2 regions of the Klebsiella sp. R445 genome follow, and region 1 is predicted to be linked to the other one. Evidence: predicted binding sites of a transcription regulator. Region 1 holds the regulator's gene; the other holds the start of a gene.

Evidence for each region. Region 1 encodes PurR, which represses purine synthesis genes. Its sites were predicted from a motif close to CANGCAAACGTTTGCNTG; they were not measured.
Region 2: purH (bifunctional phosphoribosylaminoimidazolecarboxamide formyltransferase/inosine monophosphate cyclohydrolase) is a predicted target of PurR. The motif match lies at 4,635-4,652, and genes of this name have one in related genera.

What each region holds. Positions count from the first base shown of each region.
Region 1 covers NZ_CP180446.1:208,419-214,021, forward strand. The annotation lists gene cfa (cyclopropane fatty acyl phospholipid synthase) at 1-779, opposite strand, end outside; gene punC (purine nucleoside transporter PunC) at 1,075-2,259, opposite strand; gene punR (LysR family transcriptional regulator) at 2,371-3,282, shown strand; gene purR (HTH-type transcriptional repressor PurR) at 3,301-4,326, opposite strand; gene cydH (cytochrome bd-I oxidase subunit CydH) at 4,622-4,711, shown strand; gene ACMYSN_RS00980 (MFS transporter) at 4,874-5,603, shown strand, end outside.
Region 2 covers NZ_CP180446.1:2,897,838-2,903,440, reverse strand. The annotation lists gene ACMYSN_RS13565 (YjaG family protein) at 1-285, shown strand, start outside; gene hupA (nucleoid-associated protein HU-alpha) at 472-744, shown strand; gene ACMYSN_RS13555 (DUF1481 domain-containing protein) at 757-1,449, shown strand; gene purD (phosphoribosylamine--glycine ligase) at 1,631-2,920, opposite strand; gene purH (bifunctional phosphoribosylaminoimidazolecarboxamide formyltransferase/inosine monophosphate cyclohydrolase) at 2,936-4,525, opposite strand; rRNA gene ACMYSN_RS13540 (16S ribosomal RNA) at 5,142-5,603, shown strand, end outside.

The sequences.
Region 1 (5,603 bases):
TCGGCATTCAGATTACGGTCAACCACATTAAAATAGGTGGCGTAATTTTTCGGGCCGACGTGTTCAAACATACCGACGGAGACAATCCGGTCAAAGCTGTCCTCCAGGTCGCGATAATCCTGGAGCAAAATCGTGACGTCCAGTCCCTCGCAACGCTGCTGGGCCATTTTTTGTTGTTCGGCCGAAATGGTCACGCCAACTACGCTGACCTGATAATGCTTCGCCATGTAATAGGCCAGCCCACCCCAGCCGCAACCGATGTCCAGCACCCGCATACCCGGCTCCAGCTGCAGCTTGCGGCAGATAAGATCGAGTTTTGCCTGCTGAGCCTCTTCCAGCGATTGGGCGTCTTTCCAGTAGGCGCAGGAATATTGCATGAACGGATCGAGCATCCGGCTGAAAAGGTCATTACCAAGATCGTAATGTTCTTTCCCGACAATCCAGGAGCGCTTTTTACTTTGCAGATTAAACAGGCGAGCGCCGGCAATACGTAGCGTATCTTTAAGATGGTGCGGGAGCTGATTTTCCAGCCCAGCGCGCAGCACACGGTGGAAGAATATATCCAGCCGCTCACAATCCCACCAGCCGTCCATATAACTCTCACCGAGTCCGAGTGAACCTTCTTGCAAAACGCGTTTAAAGAAAAGCGGGTTTTTTATCTGCAAATCGGAGGGAGCGGAGCCATTAATTTCAATGCCCGCGCGGCCGAGTAACTCGGCTACAATTCGGTACCAGTCGTCGTTTGGTACGCTTACTTCTTCTATACACGATGAACTCATAGCTTCTCCATCACGCCCAAGTGATCAGAACCTTAAAACAGCGTAGACGCTTTTTTGGCTTTGTGAGAAATCTCACGGAATATCCGTGAAGCTGCTATCCGACGTAGAACAGAGGAAGGGCGATAACCCTTGCCGAAAGGCCATCCATGGTGAAACGGGACGCATCCTGCCCCCGTTAAATACAATAAAAGGTCTATTTATGTGATGCCGGATCCAGTATAGGCTGCTGAAATCCGGCTTTCAATAAAAACCTCTTAGCATGCTAATTACTGGGCCTTAGCATGCTTATAACAGATCAGGCGTGCGATGACCCGACCGTCAGGCAGGCGCTCTGGCGCTGCATAACGTAGCCAATCCCGGCCAGCACAATAGAAACCAGCATCACGCTGGTGGTGGTCAGCAGCGGCGTGGCGATCAGCGCGGATACCAGCAGGCTGGTCAGGAAGCACAGCCCGAGCTGCAGGGTGTTCTGCAACGCCGCGGCGCGCCCGGTAGCCTGTGGGAATGGCTTCAGCGCCTGGGCGACAACAATCGGGTAAATCCCACCGTTCACAATCGCCATCACGCAGAACGGGATCATCACGCCGACGATTGAGGCATTTTCAAGACGCCCGACCATCCAGGTAGCGGCAACGCTGACGGCAAAAACCACCAGCAGCCACGGCAGCAGCTGTTGACCCTGCCATTTCTGCAGCGCCGCACGGCAGCCATAACCGCCAATCAGGAAGGCGATGGTTTGCGGCACGTAGCTCAGCCCGATAGCCGTCGGACCATAACCCATATCATGCAGAATAAACGGCGAGCCGGTCAGCCAGGCGAAGAAGCTGGCAGAGCAGGCGGCGTAGATCAGCACGTTACCGCTGTATTCACGAGAACGCAGCAGCGTCAGGAAGGTCAGTTTCTTCTGCGCATCGCCGGCTGGTTTGTGCACTGGCTTCAGGCGCAGGGCCGGGACCATCAGCAGCAGGGCGATGGCGAAAAGGGTAGCAAAAATCGCCTGCCATTCCAGATGGTTGAGCAGCCAGCTGCCGAGCAGCGGCGCCAGCGCCGGGGATAAACCGACCAGCGGCATGATGGTGGCAAAAATACGGTTTGTTTTCTGCGCCGGATAATAGTCCGTGACCATCGCCTGCCAGGTGACCGCGGCTGCACAGACGCCGATGGCCTGAATAAAGCGCAGGACCAGCATCAGCGTCGCGTCGCGGACCCACAGCATTCCCAGACAGCTGACGGCGAAGATCGCCAGGCCGCTCAGCAGAATCGGTTTACGCCCGTAACGGTCAGAGAGCGGGCCCCAGAACAGCTGTCCGATGGCGAAACCGGCAAGGAACAGGCTCAGGCTGGCGCTGACCGAAGCCGCGGAGGTGTTGAGGTCGTGTTGGATCGCCGCGAAGGCCGGTAGATACATGTCGGTGGCCAGGAAACCCAGCACGCTAAGTCCCGCCAGCCAAACTAAAAATCCTTTCCCAGGTTGTTGCATAACATTCTCTTCTGCTGATGCCGGAATAATGCCGCAGAGTGTAGGGAGTGCATTCTGGCTTGTGAAACGCTAATATTTGCTACATGCATTCAAAAATTTTGTAGGCAGAATATGTGGTCTGAATACTCACTGGAAGTTGTTGATGCTGTCGCCCGCAACGGCAGCTTTAGCGCGGCGGCACAGGAGCTCCATCGCGTCCCTTCCGCTGTCAGCTACACCGTTCGTCAGCTGGAAGAGTGGCTGGCAGTTCCGCTGTTTGAACGTCGTCATCGGGATGTTGAATTAACCCCGGCCGGGGTCTGGTTTTTACAGGAAGGACGCTCTGTTATCAAAAAAATGCAGATCACCCGCCAGCAGTGCCAGCAGATAGCCAATGGCTGGCGCGGTCAGTTGTCAATTGCCGTCGATGACATCGTCAAACCGGCACGAATGCGCCAGATGATTGTCGATTTTTATCGTCACTTTTCGGACGTTGAGCTGATTGTCTTTCAGGAAGTGTTCAACGGCGTCTGGGATGCGCTGGCGGATGGCCGCGTGGAGCTGGCGATTGGAGCGACGCGTTCGATTCCGGTCGGGGGGCGCTACGCCTTTCGCGATATGGGCATGCTGAACTGGCACTGCGTAGTGGCCAGCCATCATCCACTGGCGCAGATGACCAGTCCGCTGAGTGATGACGAGTTGCGCAACTGGCCCTCATTGGTCAGAGAGGATACTTCCCGGTCTTTACCAAAACGAACGACCTGGCTGCTGGATAACCAAAAGCGTGTGGTGGTGCCCGACTGGGAATCCTCTGCCACCTGTCTGTCTGCCGGGCTTTGCGTGGGGATGGTACCGACGCACTTTGCCCGTCCGTGGATCGACCGGGGAGAATGGGTCGCCCTTGAACTGGAAAACCCGTTTCCGGATGCGGCGTGCTGCCTGACCTGGCAACAGAGCGACGCATCGCCTGCGCTGCTGTGGATGCTGGATTATCTTGGCGATAGTGAAACGTTAAACCGGGAATGGTTGCGGGCGCCGGATTAGCCGGCGCCGGGAAGGGGACTAACGGCGGTAATCGACAAACGGGCCGTCAACGACGGAACGACGCTCCACCAGGCGCGGGTGAACCTCGATAGACTGGGACTCTTCACGCTTGTTGACGATACGATCCATCAGCATATTAAACGCGGCTTCGCCGAGGGAGTCTTTCGGTTGATGAATCGTGGTCAGCGCCGGGCTGAAATAGCGGGCGTTGCGCACGTTGTCATAGCCGATCAGCGAAATGTCCTGCGGTACGCGCAGCCCCATTTCATCCGCCGCGCAAATAGCACCCATCGCCATGATGTCGCCGCCGCAGAAGACTGCCGTCGGGCGGTGGTGTTGGTTCAGGATATGCTGCATCGCGCGATAGCCGGACTCCGGTTCGAAGTCACCCTGTTCAATCCAGTTATCCGGTACGGAAATCTGCGCTTCTTCCATGGCTTTCATAAAGCCTGCCAGACGTCCGGCACCGGTGTTACGTTCCAGCGGGCCGGGGATCACGCCAATTTCGCGATGGCCGCGTTCCACCAGATAACGACCGGCCATATAGCCGCCTTCAAAGGCGTTATCGATGACAGAATCGGTAAAGTCGGCCTTGGCCTCGCCCCAGTCCATCACCACCATTGGAATATGGCGGTACTCTTCCAGCATGCTCAGCACCGATTCCGGATATTCGGAGCACATGACCAGCAGGCCGTCGACGCGCTTTTGCGCCATCATTGACAGGTAAGCCTGCTGCTTTTCGAGATCGTTCCATGCATTACCCAGAATCAGGGTATAGCCTTTTTGGAAGCAGCTTTTTTCAACGGCTTCGATAATTTCAGCAAAATAGGCCGCTTCGCTGCTGGTTGCCAGCAGACCAATAGATTTGGTGTGATTAACCTTCAGGCTGCGCGCGACAGCACTCGGTGAGTAGTGCAGTTCTTTAATGGCGGCCCAGACCGCATTGCGCGTCTCTTCCGCAACGAAACGGGTTTTGTTAATAACATGTGATACTGTTGTAGTGGAAACGTTTGCGCGCTTCGCTACATCTTTAATAGTTGCCATTACTTCTCACTCCAGACCTTGACCTGAACGTCTGATAATCGGTACGTAAACGTTTGCCTAAACACACCCTGAATACAATGTTCAACATTGCATCACGTCGGGAAAACGACACAGAACGACAGGAAGGGGTCAATGGCCGATACGCTTTCAAATTAGCGTGGGATTTTGTCCGATCTTGCGGCAAAGGGGAAGAGCAAAAATGTGTATCACCCTAAATCCTGGAAGATTTTTATGCGATATTGTGCAAAAATGAGCAAGCTCACTTTTCGTGTGGGAAAAACAGGGGGAAAAATTGATGGATACAGATTTAAAATTTTCGCTGACAACAACGATTATTGTTCTAGGTCTAATCGTTGCCGCCGGGCTGACCGCAGTTCTGCACTAATTTTCCCGGGGGAGAGGTCACTTTCCCCCCGTTCCCGCCATTATTATCATTTTCGCAAAAATCTTTTGCCATTTCGTTTACTTTTGTTTTTCTGTGATTGATGTCATGCTTTTGACTTCTGATGAGATACCGTCGCCGATGACGGTCTGCTGGAGTCATGCAATGAAAATCAACTTTCCCCTGCTCGCGCTGGCGATAGGCGCATTTGGTATTGGTACGACGGAGTTTTCCCCGATGGGATTACTGCCAGTCATTGCCAAAGGCGTCGACGTGTCTATTCCGGCTGCGGGAATGCTGATCAGCGCCTATGCGATAGGTGTGATGGTTGGTGCGCCGCTGATGACGCTGCTGCTTTCTCATCGTGCGCGAAGAAACGCGCTGATTTTCCTGATGGCGATCTTCACCCTCGGCAACGTTCTCTCTTCCATGGCTCCTGATTACACCACGCTGCTGATTTCACGCATTATCACCAGCCTTAACCATGGTGCTTTCTTTGGCCTCGGTTCGGTAGTGGCCGCCAGCGTCGTCCCGAAAGACAAACAGGCCAGCGCGGTTGCCACCATGTTTATGGGGCTGACGATCGCCAATATCGGCGGCGTGCCGGCGGCGACCTGGCTTGGCGAGACTATCGGCTGGCGGATGTCGTTCCTTGCTACCGCAGGGCTGGGAGTGGTGGCGATGATCAGCCTGTGGTTCTCTCTGCCTAAAGGCAGCGCCGGTGAGCGTCCGAATGTTAAACAGGAGCTGTCGGTGCTGGTGCGTCCGCAGGTGCTTTCCGCCCTGTTGACCACGGTGCTTGGGGCGGGGGCCATGTTCACCCTCTATACCTACATTTCTCCGGTGCTGCATACCATTACCCATGCTTCGCCGCTGTTTGTCACCGCGATGCTGG
Region 2 (5,603 bases), 2.6 Mb from region 1:
CTGATTCACTCGCGCCTGAGCGGAGAAACGCTTGAGCACGCGATTGAGGTCAGTAAGAGTTCCATCACGACAGTGGCAATGCTGGAAATGACCCAGGCTGGTCGCGAAATGACCGATGAAGAGCTCAAAGAAAACCCAGCGGTAGAGCAGGAATGGGATATTCAGTGGGAGATTTTCCGTCTGCTGGCCGAGTGCGAAGAGCGCGACATTGAACTGATCAAAGGACTGCGCGCAGACCTCCGCGAGGCCGGTGAGAGCAATATTGGTATAAATTTTAAGCAGTGAGACCAGAAAACGTGATTTACCGCCTGAATTGTCGCGTCTGAAGGCTTCCATTCCGCCCCCCGTCTGGTCTACATTTGGAGGGCGAAAAAAAGTGGCTATCGGTGCGTGTATGCAGGAGAGTGCTTTTCAGGCATTTCCGTCGCACTCGGTGCTTAGCAAGCGATAAACACATTGTAAGGATAACTTATGAACAAGACTCAACTGATTGATGTAATTGCGGACAAAGCTGACCTGTCCAAAGCACAGGCAAAAGCTGCCCTGGAATCTACCCTGGCTGCAATTACTGAGTCTCTGAAAGAAGGTGATGCTGTCCAACTGGTTGGTTTCGGTACCTTCAAAGTGAACCACCGCGCTGAGCGTACTGGCCGCAACCCGCAGACCGGTAACGAAATCAAAATTGCCGCTGCTAACGTGCCGGCGTTTGTTTCTGGTAAAGCTCTGAAAGACGCAGTCAAGTAAGACCGCGTGGCAGTGTACAGTTTTAACGAAGGGGCCTTACCGCCCCTTTTGTCTATCTGGCGCCGTGTCGCGGTGCTGGTGGGTACACTGCTGCTCACTGCCTGTAGTAGTCATTCTTCTTTGCCGCCTTTTACCGCCAGTGGCTATGCGGACAACCAGGGCGCGATGCGTATCTGGCGTCTGGATTCCAACGGCGAAGTGCATCTTCTTGCCGCCTTCAGTCCGTGGCGTCACGGCAATACCTCAACCAGCGAATACCGCTGGCAGGGTGACAAACTCAGGCTGATCGAACTCAACGTTTACGGCAAACCCTCGGAACATATCCGCGCCCGCTTTGATGACCAGGGCGAGCTGAGCTTTATGCAGCGTGAAGTGGATGGGCAAAAACAGCAGCTCTCCAGCGATCAGGTTGCGCTTTACCGCTATCGGGCGACACAGATTCGCCAGACCAGCGATGCACTACGCCAGGGGCGTGTTGTCCTGCGTCAGGGGCGTTGGCATGCCAACCGGACGGTAACGACCTGCGAAGGGCAAACCGTGAAGCCGGAGCTGGACGCGCGGGCACTGGCCTTTATTGAACGTCGCCAGAGCCATTCTTCTGTCGACGTGAGCGTAGCGTGGCTCGAAGCCTCGGATGGTGCTCAGCTGCTGCTGGTGGCCAACGAAGACTTCTGTACCTGGCAACCGCAGGAAAAAACCTTCTGACGCCCGTCAGAACGCATGCCAGTTTTACCTTCTCAGTTCCTCTCTCTGTCTTTCCCGACGCACCTTATGCCTAACCCACGGCACGATGCCGGGCTTCCGCGTCCGTTGATGATAAAAAAACGGGCGACTTCAATACTGAAGCCGCCCGTCGATAAGGCGATATTGAGGTGCCGCTCAGGCGTTAGTGCTGCTCGCGGGCGATTGCGCGCCAGCCGATATCGTCGCGGCTGAAGCTGCCGTCCCAATGAATGCCGGTGAGGAGCTCATAAGCACGCTTTTGTGCCTGGGCAACGGTATCACCCAGCGCCGTTACGCACAGGACGCGACCACCCTGGGTGACAACACGCTGGTCGTCGGTCAGCCTGGTACCGGCATGGAACACTTTGCCGTCTGCCGCATCGCTCTGCGGCAGGCCAAAGATCTCGTCGCCGGTGCCGTAGTTACCCGGGTAACCGCCGGCAGCAACCACCACGCCCAGTGAGGCACGCTCATCCCATTCGGAGGTTTTCTCGTCCAGTTTGCCATCGCAGGCAGCAAGACACAGATCCACCAGATCGGATTTCATGCGCAGCATGATCGGCTGCGTTTCCGGATCGCCGAAGCGGCAGTTGAACTCGATAACCTTAGGATTACCCTGCTTGTCGATCATCAGACCGGCGTAGAGGAAACCGGTATAGGTATTGCCTTCCGCCGCCATACCTTTGACCGTTGGCCAGATAATACGATCCATCGTGCGCTGATGAACGTCATCCGTCACGACCGGGGCCGGTGAGTAGGCGCCCATACCGCCGGTGTTCGGGCCGGTATCGCCGTTGCCTACGCGCTTGTGGTCCTGGCTGGTGGCCATCGGCAGGACGTGCTCGCCGTCGACCATGACGATAAAGCTGGCTTCTTCACCATCAAGAAACTCTTCGATCACGATACGGTGGCCCGCGTCGCCGAAGGCGTTACCGGCCAGCATATCCTGAACTGCGTCTTCCGCTTCTTTGAGCGTCATCGCGACGATAACGCCTTTACCGGCAGCCAGACCGTCCGCTTTGATGACGATCGGTGCGCCTTTCTCGCGCAGGTAGGCCAGCGCAGGCTCGACGTCGGTGAAATTCTGATATTCCGCGGTCGGGATGTTATGCCGTGCGAGGAAATCTTTGGTGAACGCTTTAGAGCCTTCCAACTGGGCGGCGCCTTCGGTCGGTCCGAAGATTTTCAGGCCAGCCGCACGGAAGGCATCGACCACGCCAATCACCAGCGGCGCTTCCGGGCCGACGATGGTCAGGTCGATCTTTTCGCGCTGGGCAAAGCTCAGCAATGCCGGAATATCGGTCACGCCGATATTCACGTTCTGCAGCGCAGGTTCCAGCGCGGTACCGGCGTTACCCGGCGCGACGTACACGGTGTCCACCAAAGGAGACTGTGCGGCTTTCCATCCCAGCGCGTGCTCGCGCCCGCCGTTACCAATCACTAATACTTTCATGTTCTGCTCCGTGAATTAATGGCGGAAGTGGCGCATGTCGGTGAAGATCATCGCGATGCCGTGTTCGTCGGCAGCGGCAATGACTTCTTCGTCGCGAATGGAGCCGCCTGGTTGAATCACGCAGGTGACGCCCACCGCGGCAGCCGCATCGATACCATCACGGAACGGGAAGAAGGCATCGGAGGCCATCGCTGAGCCTTTGACTTCCAGACCTTCGTCACCGGCTTTAATGCCAGCAATTTTAGCGGAGTAGACGCGGCTCATCTGGCCCGCGCCAATGCCGATGGTCATGTTCTCTTTGGCATACACAATGGCGTTGGATTTCACGAACTTTGCCACTTTCCAGCAGAACAGCGCATCACGCAGCTCTTGTGCGTCTGGCTGACGTTTGGTGACCACGCGCAGATCATCGGCGATGACCATGCCCAGATCGCGATCCTGTACCAGCAGTCCACCGTTGACACGTTTGAAATCGAGGCCCGGCACGCGTGCTGCCCATTCGCCGCAGATCAGAACGCGGACGTTCTGCTTCGCTGCCGTAATTTTCAGCGCAGCTTCGCTGGCAGATGGGGCGATGATCACTTCGACGAACTGGCGAGAGATGATGGTCTGTGCGGTTTCGGCATCCAGCTCGCGGTTGAAGGCGATAATGCCACCGAAGGCTGAGGTTGGGTCAGTTTTGTAAGCGCGATCGTAAGCATCCAGAATAGTGTCGCTAACCGCGACGCCGCACGGGTTGGCGTGCTTAACAATGACGCAGGCCGGTTCGCTGAACTCTTTCACGCACTCCAGTGCCGCATCGGTATCGGCAATGTTGTTATAAGAGAGGGCCTTGCCCTGCACCTGCTGCGCGGTGGCGACGGAGGCTTCTTTAATGCTTTCTTCTATATAGAAGGCTGCCTGCTGGTGGCTGTTCTCACCGTAACGCATATCCTGCTTCTTAATGAAGTTCAGATTCAGCGTGCGTGGGAAACGGCCGGATGCTTCCTGCGTCTCACCATGATAGGCCGGAACCATGCTGCCAAAGTAGTTGGCGATCATGCTGTCATAGGCGGCGGTGTGTTCGAAAGCTTTAATCGCGAGGTCGAAGCGGGTAGCCAGGGTCAGGGAGCTGTCGTTGGCGTCCATCTCTTTAATAATGGCGTCGTAGTCACTGCTCTTTACCACGATAGCGACGTCTTTATGGTTCTTGGCCGCGGAGCGCACCATGGTAGGGCCGCCGATATCGATATTTTCGACCGCATCTTCCAGCGAGCAACCTTCACGTGCGACGGTTTCCGCAAACGGGTAAAGGTTAACAACCACCATATCAATAGGAGAGATGGCGTGCTGCGCCATGATCTCATCATCCTGGCCGCGACGGCCGAGGATGCCGCCATGCACTTTTGGATGCAGAGTCTTAACACGTCCATCCATCATTTCCGGGAAACCGGTGTAGTCAGAGACTTCGGTTACCGGCAGACCTTTATCAGCCAGCAGGCGTGCGGTACCACCCGTAGACAGTAGCTCAACACCACGAGCGGAAAGCGCCTGCGCGAATTCGACGATACCGGCCTTGTCAGAAACACTGAGCAGGGCGCGGCGGACTGGACGACGTTGTTGCATGGTATTAAATCCCCAGGATTTGAACATTACAGAGAGCGTTAGGTGAGTTTTTGTCTAAAAACTCACCTAACGCACCCAACCGGGCATCCGTGTTATTGCGCGGCATTGTAACGAAAACGTTTGCGCAACGCTCGCGAATTTTGATCTTTCTCTTTTACACAGCGATCTCTTCTATATAGAAGGGCATTTTGCCGACCTTTGTCAGGGCGAGATGGCCTGTGTCTGTGGATAATTCTGTGTGTAACAGGGTATAAAGCGGGGTTTTGCTGGGGAATGCAGCAGTCAGTCATTTTTCTGCAATTTTTCTATTGCGGGCGCTCGAGAACTCCCTATAATGCGCCTCCATCGACACGGAACAACGGCAAACAAGCCGCCGGGTTGAAAGAGAAAACTTCTGAAAAATGAGGTTGACTCTGAAAGAGGAAAGCGTAATATACGCCACCTCGCGACAGAGCGCTAAGCGCCGTCGCACTGCTCTTTAACAATTTATCAGACAATCTGTGTGGGCACTCAAAGTGACATGGATTCTTAACGTCCTCGGACGAAAAATGAATACCAAGTCTCTGAGTGAACATACGTAATTCATTACGAAGTTTAATTCACGAGCATCAAACTTAAATTGAAGAGTTTGATCATGGCTCAGATTGAACGCTGGCGGCAGGCCTAACACATGCAAGTCGAGCGGTAGCACAGAGAGCTTGCTCTCGGGTGACGAGCGGCGGACGGGTGAGTAATGTCTGGGAAACTGCCTGATGGAGGGGGATAACTACTGGAAACGGTAGCTAATACCGCATAACGTCGCAAGACCAAAGTGGGGGACCTTCGGGCCTCATGCCATCAGATGTGCCCAGATGGGATTAGCTAGTAGGTGGGGTAATGGCTCACCTAGGCGACGATCCCTAGCTGGTCTGAGAGGATGACCAGCCACACTGGAACTGAGACACGGTCCAGACTCCTACGGGAGGCAGCAGTGGGGAATATTGCACAATGGGCGCAAGCCTGATGCAGCCATGCCGCGTGTATGAAGAAGGCCTTCGGGTTGTAAAGTACTTTCAGCGAGGAGGAAGGCATTAAGGTT